DNA from 2 places in the Bacillus sp. S10(2024) genome. Region 2 is predicted to be linked to the other one. Evidence: riboswitches for the same ligand, from Rfam matches in the RefSeq annotation. Region 2 holds a riboswitch; the other holds the start of a gene.

Region 1 (5,054 bases), 330 kb from region 2:
AACAATTGTTGATGGTTGCTGTGACATAATGAAGACACGATCTGATAACAATATCGCTTCATCTAAATCATGCGTAACCATAATGATTGTTTGTTTCCCTTTTTGCCATGATTCTAATAACCAGCTATGCACTTCCATTTTTGTAAATGCATCTAGTTTTCCAAAGGGTTCATCAAGCAACATAATCGGTTTATCACATAAATACGTTCGTAAAAAGCTAACACGCTGCCGCATTCCACCTGATAAAGCATCTGGGTAATGATCTGCGTATTCATCAAGTCCAAATTGCCTTAGCGCTTCCATACCAACTTCTAATCGTTTTCTTTTGGATTTCCCTTCAATTTCTAAAGGTAATACAATATTATGAAGAGCAGAACGCCATGGAAGCAAAAGATCTTGCTGCGGCATATAGCTAACAACGTTACGATTCATAACGGATTGATCTTCGTAACATACATCTCCATCATTTGCTTGTTCAATCCCCGCAATAATGTTTAATAACGTACTTTTTCCGCAACCACTTGGTCCAACGAAAGAGACAAATTCCCCCTCTTGAACCGAGACGCTCATATGCTCTAGCACTGTTTTCCCATCAAATGTTTTCGTAACGCCTTTTACTTGTAATCCGCTCATTTCTCACTCGGAAGGAATTCGTTCGTAAAGGCCGCTTTCACATCAATTTTCTTTTTAATGACTTTATTGTCATATAAGAAATTCATATAATTGGTCCATACTTCTTCCTTCTGTACTCCCCACGCTTTCGCATCATCTTGGTATTTCGTACTTAACCATTTTTGGCTTTCTTGTACGAGCTCTTTATTAATGTCTGGTACATTTTTAATTAAAATATCCGCTGCTTCTTTTGGTTCCTTAATTGCAAAGTTATAGCCATCTGTTGTTGCTTTCATAAACTTCTTCACAAAGTCTTTATCTTGTTTTGCGTGTTTTTCACTTGTAATAATAACAGGGCTATAATAATCTAACGCTGGATTTAAATCTTTTAGCATAATCGTGTTTAACTCAATGCCTTTTCTCTTTGCTTCAATACCATCCCAGCCATAATAGATCCACTCAAAATCAGCATCACGTCCAATAGATTTAAAGAAATCTGTTTGTCCAAGTACAACTTTTTGTACTTTATTATAATCTGCTTGCTGCTTATCCATAATTGTTTTTAATGTCGCTTCTTCAGCTGGTGCTCCCCAGCCACCATATCGTTTTCCTTCAAATGCTTTTGGAGATGTGATGTTATCCTTTTTTAGAGATGCGAATGCAGATGTATTATGTTGAATAACCGCACCAATTGATACAACTGGAATATCTTCAACACGAGCTGTTGTTACATTCTCTTGATAACTTACACCAAAATCAGCTTTTCCTGATGCAACCATTTGTTCAGCAGACGTATTTTCACCTGGCTGAATAATTTCTACATCTAATCCTTGTTTTTTATAATAGTCTTTCGTCTTTGCTACATATAAACCAGTATGGTTTGTATTTGGAAACCAATCTAATACTACTTTTACTTTCTGCTCTTTACTTTCTTCTTTCTTCCCTGCTGAGCAGCCTGCAAATGTAAATAATAAAGAAGCTGCTAATAGCGCTTTTAACCCTTTTTTCATTTCTCTCCATCCTTTCTGTAAACCCATGGTGCTGTTAGTCTTGCCATAAATTCAACAATAAAATACAAGAATAGCGTTACAAAGGCAATCACAGCAGCGATTCCAAACACACGAGCTGTTAAAAAAGATTTCGTTGCCCTTGTCAGCATAACCCCTAAACCTTCACTTGCCCCAAGCCATTCCCCAATAATGGCCCCCATTACGCTATATGTAACGGCAATTTTTAACCCTGAAAAAAAGTATGGCAGTACTGCTGGAAATTTCACTTTTTGATAGACTTGCCACTTACTTGCCCGCATTGTTTGAAGTAACTTTAGCATAGATTGATCTACCGTTTGAAAACCTTCTAAAATACTAAGTGTAACGGGAAAGAAGCATACAAGAATAACAACCATTACTTTTGGCAGCATTCCGTAGCCAAACCAAATAATAAATAAAGGTGCGAGTACAACGATTGGAACCGTTTGTGAAATTACTAATAATGGATTGATTAACACACGGCATAACGGAATCACATCCATAATAATTGCAATGATCGTTCCAAGTATAATTGCAAAAAATAATCCTATGAACACTTCTTGCAAAGTCTGCACCGTATTGGGAAGCAGTAAATCTTTCATTTCTATCAGTTCATGTACAATTGCAGAAGGCTTCGGCAAAATCCACGGTTCAATATGGAATATCGAAACAGCTCCTTCCCATATGGCGATGAGAAGGAAAAGCCAAATTGTCGTAGTTGCTATGTTAGATCGTTTCTGTTTTTTCATGTTCTTCACGATACTTCCATACTTTTTCATCAATCGTTACGCCTGTGCTTGGACGATAGTGAATTTTTATAGAAGTAATGACTTCTTCTGCTCCATCATCTATGCAAGCTTGCTGCGCACGTTTAATAATATCAAGAAGCTCGTTTAAATCCCCTTCCATCGTCGTTTCCATCGCGCCAACTTCAAAGCGCACACCTGATTGCTGAACAACCTCAATTGCTTTATCTACAACCGTATATACATCTTTATGCTTTGCTTGTGGTACAACTGAAAATGAAACTGTAACTTGCTGTGACATACTAAATTCCTCCCCATATTAAATAAATTTCATGCAAAAAGAAAAGGCTTTCCTGCAGCGAAGCAGGAAAGCCTTATATACAAGTTATCATAGAATAACAGTCGCTACGATTCTTGATACAACTCCCTACGCTGGCATTATCCAGATCAGGTTAAGGGTCGATGTATTGTTACATCCTCTCAGCCACATAGGCTCCCCTGTTTCAATTCGTTTTCATTGTAGCACGGATTATTTTTATGAACAAACAAATTTATTTTTTTCCTGTAAATACTATTTTTAGGTGCTCTTCATACAGGAAATCATACCCAACAATTGATGTAGAGAAATGCAATTTGTGTGAAAAATGGATGTGTTAATATCTCTTAATTTTGCATGATAGACCCATTCAATTATTACGTCTCTGCTGAACTTCTAGTCATGGTAATTGTATCGGGTCTTGCTATGATAAAGGTTGATGGGCATGGGTACACCGCATAGTTTAAAATTATTGCACTTGTTCTAGAAACCGTTGAACTTCTTTTGGTGATTTTAAGATAATAACCTTTTTATCACTAGATAATTGATCCAGTCTTTTTAAAATTGCAGGTCTTTTGGTCGTTGGATATTCCCATATCCATTTAAAAAATTCAAGTTCAAATCTTTCTTCGCATCCTTCGCCCATATCTGGTCTTGTTCTATTTCGATATTGTACTATTCTTTTGAACGCACGATAGATGCATATTGTTCTATAAATATCGAGAAAGATAATTGTATCAGCTGCGTTAAGTCTTATTTCCATTGTCCCACCGTAATTTCCATCTATAATCCATTCATCTTCTTTAATTAAATTATTTTGTACTTTTCTTTGTTCATCCTTTGGAATACCTACCCAATTCGGTTTCCAAAATAATGCATCAAGATGATAAACATTCATTTTTAGCTTTTCTCCTAAATGCCTTGCTAATGTAGATTTCCCTGAGCCACCCGAACCAATAATTACAATTTTTCTCATAAAATCCTCCTCCCCAAAAGGTAATAATCTTTTTTAAACAATCGTGCATTACGTTTCATAGCACAGACTTTTTCATATACAACACAGAATACAAATTTCCTCCTAAAAATAAAAACCTGTCAAAACGACAGGTTTTTATTTCTAATCACCACTTGCAATTTATCAGAATCATGCTGCTATCCCATTTGTTACTGATAGTAGCTTATCTTTTCGATTCAAATCTTTACACAAAAAAGGACCAATGTTATAAAAACATTGGCCTAAACCAACCCTATCAGTCCGGTAACTGGCTAGCATAGTCTCATTTGACCTTAGCTCCTATAGCTTTGCGACCTTGCGTTTCCACAAGTTTGCCTTTCTCGAGAACGAGTTGAACGATATGGGAGTTTTACGAGAATTAAACAATTCTCTGTCCACAGATTACAACATTTAAATCAATTTGTCTACTTATTTACACATATAAATTATAAAATTTTAAAACAATCCTCTTGTAACATAATGTTAACAAACAGGGCAAATCACGTTTTTAATGGTAACTTACAAATGATTCAAGGTTCTATTCAAGGACTCGTAACGATTGCACCATGGCTATTTGCACTTGCACTATTCGTGCTATCAATCTTGTTATATAGCCAAGCTGCAACGGTAGGTGCGATAGTACCGCTTGTATTAACACTTGGCATTTCACCAGCACTATTGATTGCGATGTTTCCAGCTGTAAACGGATATTTCTTTATCATTTTATCTCAGAAGACCCCTTCTTCAAACGCGTGAAGGGCAGAGCTGGGTCATCTATAGATACTTCGGATTGACGGTATAGAGAGCTTCTCTTGTTGAACGGAGGAGGTTTCGGAACCTGTTGTCATCGGAGCAAGAGGTACTGGAATCCCCCACTTCAAGTGGCGTTAGCCGGTAAGTGGGGGGAGTTCAATCCAAACTACGGAACAATCGTTGCGGCAATTAACTTTGACCGTACAGGTACAACGCGTATCCGTAAATATGTGTTAAATCATAGCTTTATGATTCCGGATCTTGTCGCAACAATTACATCAATTGGAATTGGAATGCTTCTCGTTTCACTGATGTTTTAATTCAGAAAGAGCTAGCCTTTACAGGGACTAGCTCTTTTTAATCAAACGTTTGTTTAAATATTTATCCCGCTATTCATGGACCCTCAAGCGCGAAGCAGTAGGTGGGGAAAGCTCAATCAATAACTTCGATACTATATCCTCTCTTCTTCATCCCAATTTGCACTTGCTCAACATGCTCTTTATCTTTCGTCTCAAGAGAAAGATGAAGCTGTGCATAACCTGGGAATACTTTCGATCCAATTCTCTCTAAATGAATGTGAGGAACATTTGCTTCTAAATCGGTGA
Region 2 (5,054 bases):
AGAGAAATAATTGTAAGAGAAATCATGCTGTACAAAAGAAATTGGCTATTTCTATTATCTTTAATGCCGAAAAAATGATTCATTCTTTCATACGAGTCTAGAAAAGATTTTGTTAGACTCGTATGAAAGAATCGTCGCACTATTTTCAAACTTTCCATGCTTTTTCCTGCTGTTGTTGTTTACGATGTTCTGGGACGTATATATATTGAGATACGATAAGAAGAATAGCCACAAAAAATACTGGAAACATTGCAGAAATATGCAAGCCATTAAAAATTATGTTTGTTATTAAAGAACTTATAATAAATAGGGTAGTATATATGTGCGAAATATGTCGCTTCAGTCGAATTTTGAATATTTCCATAAGCACTTCACAAGTAACAAATGTAATAATAATGCTTAAAGATACAGTGTTTGTGTTGTAAATTAATAAGCAACAAATTAAACCGAAAAACGCTAAATACTCAATAAGTAATGGAATATTACGTGTCATTATGCGTTACCTAACTAAGAAAGGAAGTGGATTTACAGCATTTGTTTTTTCGAAATTCCATTCCCCGTTATGTAATTCAAAATGCAAGTGTTGTCCATATGAATGTCCTGTATTTCCCATATAACCGAGCAATTGACCTGTTGTCACTGTATCTCCTGCTTTGACAGCACGACTTTTCATGTGAGCATATATAGTTGTGTATAAATTCCCGTTTATACGATGGGCAACAAATACAACGTTTCCATAGCTTGTAGAATAATATGATTTTACAACAGTCCCAGATGCGGCAGCTTGGATTGGAACATTTCCTGTTGCTGCAATATCTACGCCGTAGTGCATTTTTCCCCAGCGTACATCAAATTCTGAGCTGATTTTCCCTTGGGCAGGATATTTAAATGCAGCTGGAATAGATGGGGTAGCTTGCTGTTTTGGTTGCTGCTGTTGTTTTTGTCCTTGTACTACATAATGCTGTGCAACATAGCCATATCCTGATCCGTAGCGAATTTTATACCATGTTCCCACACTTTCAACGACTTGTACTTGTGTTCCATTTGGTAAAGAACCGATAATGGCTGCATTTGTTCCTGCTCCGCTACGTACTTTTAATGTTGGAGTGGCAACGTAATAAGAACTTCCGCCTTGTACAGTAATTCCCTTTACTAATGGCTGATCGGCGTTAGATAAAAATTCTTTCTTTACATAGCCGCTTGTTCCATTATGTACAACTTTATACCATCCCTCTTGTTCTTCTTGAACAGTAACAAATTTCCCACTTGGTAATACAGTAATAATTTCAGATTGTGTGTTTGGTTCAGAGCGAACGTTTAATGCATCTGCATTTACGATATATTGATTCTCACCATTTTGTGGCTTTGTTAAAGAAATGGCGTCTTTTTTGACATAACCAGTTTTATTGTGAATGTGAACTTTGTACCATTCATTTGTTGTTTCTAAAATAGTAACGGGAGTGTTACGTGTAATATTGTCAATAACAGGGTCTGTTCCATTCGGGCTATTGTACATTTGTAACGTTTCCGTTTTAACATAACCAATTTTTGCTTTTGCAGTTTGCTCTGCTTCTACAGTATGTACATTAGAGTCTGCCATAGAGGGGAGCATAGAGGCAACTGCTACAGTAGTTGCTGTTAGTGCTGCGACTTTTAAATTCATATATTCATTGACCTCCTTAAGTAATGCATTGTTATAATTTAAATTATAATATGTGGATATTAAGTTTGAAACATATTTATAGATTAAAAACAAACGAAAGCTTTTTCTCTATGTGTAAGTTAAAAACTCTTTTTTTTTAGAGTGGAGAATTTGGCTGCACATAGAAATGATCAAGGACTTTTTCTACCACATGCAAGGCTTAAAACAAAAGGAGAAAACAAGTAGTGGTTATGATGTATTTTGTATAGCAGCGACTTAAATGTCGAAAAGTGAAAATGGATATATAATAAAAGGATAGCAGATTTATAGCTATTATGGAAATAGCGAAAAGGAATTCGTTTTTTTCTGAACTTACAGATAGGTAGAAGGAGAAATGAAAAGAGTTGCCGATGAGATAGGGTGATGGTATACTGACTATGTTAAATGAATATACTGCTAGGGGAGCTAGTTTTGCTAGCTGAGAGTAAGACCTATAGTCTTTGACCCTTGAACCTGATCTAGATGATGCTAGCGTAGGGAAGCAATTTGGACGATATAAATAACGTCCCCGTTTCTTTATGCATAGAAACGGGGATTTTTTATTGAAAATTTTATAGAACACCACTAGGGGTGCTTAAAAGCTGAGAGAGGTAAAATCCTTAACCCTTATGACCTGATCTAGGTGATGCTAGCGTAGGGAAGTGGAAACAACAAATGAGTTTTTCTTTTGTTTGCTGTGGCCACTTCTTATATAGAAGTGGTTTTTTATTTGGAAACATATATACAGGAAGGGGAAGCGGAGATGACATTTTGTGAAAGATTATTTGAAAAGGTGCAACCTGTTTGGGAGAAGAGTCATAATCATCCATTTGTAACAGGGATGGGAGATGGAACGTTAGAGAAAGATAGATTTCAATATTATATTGTTCAAGATTATTTGTATTTGTTAGATTACGCAAAGTTATATGCAATTGGTGTTGTAAAAGCAACAAATCCAAAAGTAATGGCGAAGTTTGCTGAACAAATCGATGGGATTTTAAATGGAGAAATGATGATTCATAAACAATACGCAAAGCGTTTAGGAATTTCTGTTGAAGAAATGGAATTAGCAAAGCCGTCTGCTATGAATCTAGCATATACAAACTATATGATGTCAGTTTCACAAAACGGTACACTTGCTGAGTTAATTGTAGCATTGCTTCCATGTATGTGGAGTTATTGGGAGATTGGGAAGCGCTTAAATGCTATTCCATCCGCGCGTGATCATGAATTTTTTGGTGAGTGGATTCAAGGATACAGCTCAGAAGAATATGGGAATCTTTGTATATGGTTAATTGATTTATGTAATGAAATTGCAATTGGGAAAACAGAAGAAGAATTAAATCGTTTAGAAGAAATTTTCTTATATTCCAGCCGTTTTGAATACTTATTTTGGGATATGGCATATCGTAAGGAGATGTGGGGTTTTGAGGAACAAAAACATACTACAATTTCATAACGTTTCTTTTCATTATGATGAGAAACCGATTATCAAGAGCCTTAATGCTGTAGTACAAGAAGGAGAATTTATTAGCATTATCGGGCCGAGTGGCTGCGGGAAAAGTACATTGTTTCGGCTTATTACGGGACTTGAGAAAGCGAATGCTGGCACGATTGATGTAATGGGAACAACTCCTGTTGGCTATATGCCGCAAAAAGATATGTTACTCCCGTGGCGAACCATTATTGAAAATGCAGCTTTGCCACTTGAATGTCAAGGCATGAAGAAAAAAGAAGCACACATGAAAGCACAAGAGCTGCTGGAGCAATTTGGACTGCAAGGGTATGAAAAGAAACAGCCAAAAGATTTATCAGGCGGAATGCGGCAACGCGTATCGTTTATTCGGACGTTGTTAACGGGCGGTGACCTCTTACTATTAGATGAACCGTTTAGTGCACTTGATGCATTAACGAAGGCATCTTTGCAAGAATGGTTGTTTGAACAGTGGGAATATTGGCAAAAAACAATTTTGTTTATTACGCATGATGTTGATGAAGCGCTGTATCTTTCTAACCGTATTTTTATCGTAACAGAGCAGCCCATTACATTATTAACTGAGCGGACTGTGCCACTTGGGCAAGAACGGTCTCGAAAAGATTTGCATCACCCAGAAATGCTGGCATTAAAAGATGAACTCATTGGCATATTGCAAAGACAGGTGCTTGTATGAAGCGAATTGTAGATTATGTTCCGGCCATTATTGTAACGACTATTTTGCTGATTGGCTGGGAAGTAGGAGCACGGATTCTTGATGAAATGTACATTTTACCGTCTCCAAGTGCCATTGTTCAAAAAATATGGGATTTGCGGAATATATTGCTTACGGTGCATTTACCAGCAACGCTCTCTGTTACAGTGATCGGCATTGTTATTTCTATCGTATTAGGTGTTGGGTTAGCAATGTTGATGAGTATGAGTACATTTGCTGAGAAGGCATTTTATCCGCTATTAGTTGCTTCACAGACGATTCCCATTACAGCTTTAGCACCATTATTTGTTTTATGGTTTGGCTATTCGATTTGGAGTAAGGTTGTTGTCACAGTACTGATTACATTCTTTCCCATTACAGTAAATACGTATGATGGCCTTTGTAGTACGAAAAAGGAGTGGGAAGAGCTTTTAATTACATATGGTGCAACAAAAAAAGATGTTTTCTTCAAATTGAAATTACCGTCTGCACTTCCCTATTTTTTCTCAGCTTTAAAGGTGGCTGTGCCGTTTAGCGTGATTGGGGCAGCGATTGGAGAGTGGCTTGGAGCACAAGCAGGACTAGGCTATTTTAGTAAACGAATGATGACACAAATGGATGGTGCGGGTGTGTTTGCACCAATTGTTTTATTGTCATTGCTCGCTATTTTCTTTGTATTACTCGTTTCGATATTTGAGAGAAAATGTATTAGTTGGAGGAAGCATTCATGAAATTAGTAAAGCGCATCTTTGTATTTACATTGTTAATCGCGATGATTGTTGGGTGTTCTAGCAATTCGGCATCAGAAAAGAAAAAAGGCGAAAAAGAAGTCACTGTCATGCTCGATTGGTATCCAAATGCAGTGCATAGCTTTATTTATGCAGCAATGGAAAAAGGTTATTTTAAAGAAGAAGGTGTGAAGGTAAATATTAAATTTCCTTCTAATCCAACTGATCCATTAACGTTAGCAGCAGCAGGAAAAGTAACTGTTGGATTGTATTATCAGCCTGACGTTGTGATTGCGAGAGCGAATGAACACATTCCAGTGAAATCTATCGGTGCAGTTGTTCGTTCCCCTTTAAACCATGTTGTATCGCTAAAATCAGCAGGCATTTCTTCTCCTAAAGATTTGGAAGGAAAAACAGTTGGATATTCAGGGACACCGTTAAGTGAAGAATATTTAA

The links. A riboswitch is a leader RNA that binds a small molecule or an ion and turns the genes downstream of it on or off. The one in region 2 is predicted to bind thiamine pyrophosphate.
Region 1: linked by a shared signal. The riboswitch ahead of AB1280_RS15975 (MTH1187 family thiamine-binding protein) and the one ahead of tenA (thiaminase II) in region 2 are both predicted to bind thiamine pyrophosphate.

Annotation. Positions count from the first base shown of each region.
Region 1 is NZ_JBFLUR010000002.1:3,140,283-3,145,336, forward strand. It holds gene AB1280_RS15960 (ABC transporter ATP-binding protein) at 1-633, opposite strand, end outside; gene AB1280_RS15965 (ABC transporter substrate-binding protein) at 630-1,622, opposite strand; gene AB1280_RS15970 (ABC transporter permease) at 1,619-2,419, opposite strand; gene AB1280_RS15975 (MTH1187 family thiamine-binding protein) at 2,367-2,687, opposite strand; TPP riboswitch at 2,794-2,896, opposite strand; gene AB1280_RS15980 (DNA topology modulation protein) at 3,172-3,678, opposite strand; cyclic di-GMP riboswitch class I at 3,957-4,043, opposite strand; partial or broken gene AB1280_RS15985 (anaerobic C4-dicarboxylate transporter family protein) at 4,204-4,416, shown strand; gene AB1280_RS15990 (hypothetical protein) at 4,578-4,769, shown strand; partial or broken gene AB1280_RS15995 (threonine ammonia-lyase) at 4,882-5,054, opposite strand, start outside.
Region 2 is NZ_JBFLUR010000002.1:2,806,148-2,811,201, reverse strand. It holds gene AB1280_RS14365 (hypothetical protein) at 146-493, opposite strand; gene AB1280_RS14360 (SH3 domain-containing protein) at 500-1,663, opposite strand; TPP riboswitch at 2,091-2,199, shown strand; TPP riboswitch at 2,259-2,359, shown strand; gene tenA (thiaminase II) at 2,445-3,140, shown strand; gene AB1280_RS14350 (ABC transporter ATP-binding protein) at 3,109-3,852, shown strand; gene AB1280_RS14345 (ABC transporter permease) at 3,849-4,601, shown strand; gene AB1280_RS14340 (ABC transporter substrate-binding protein) at 4,598-5,054, shown strand, end outside.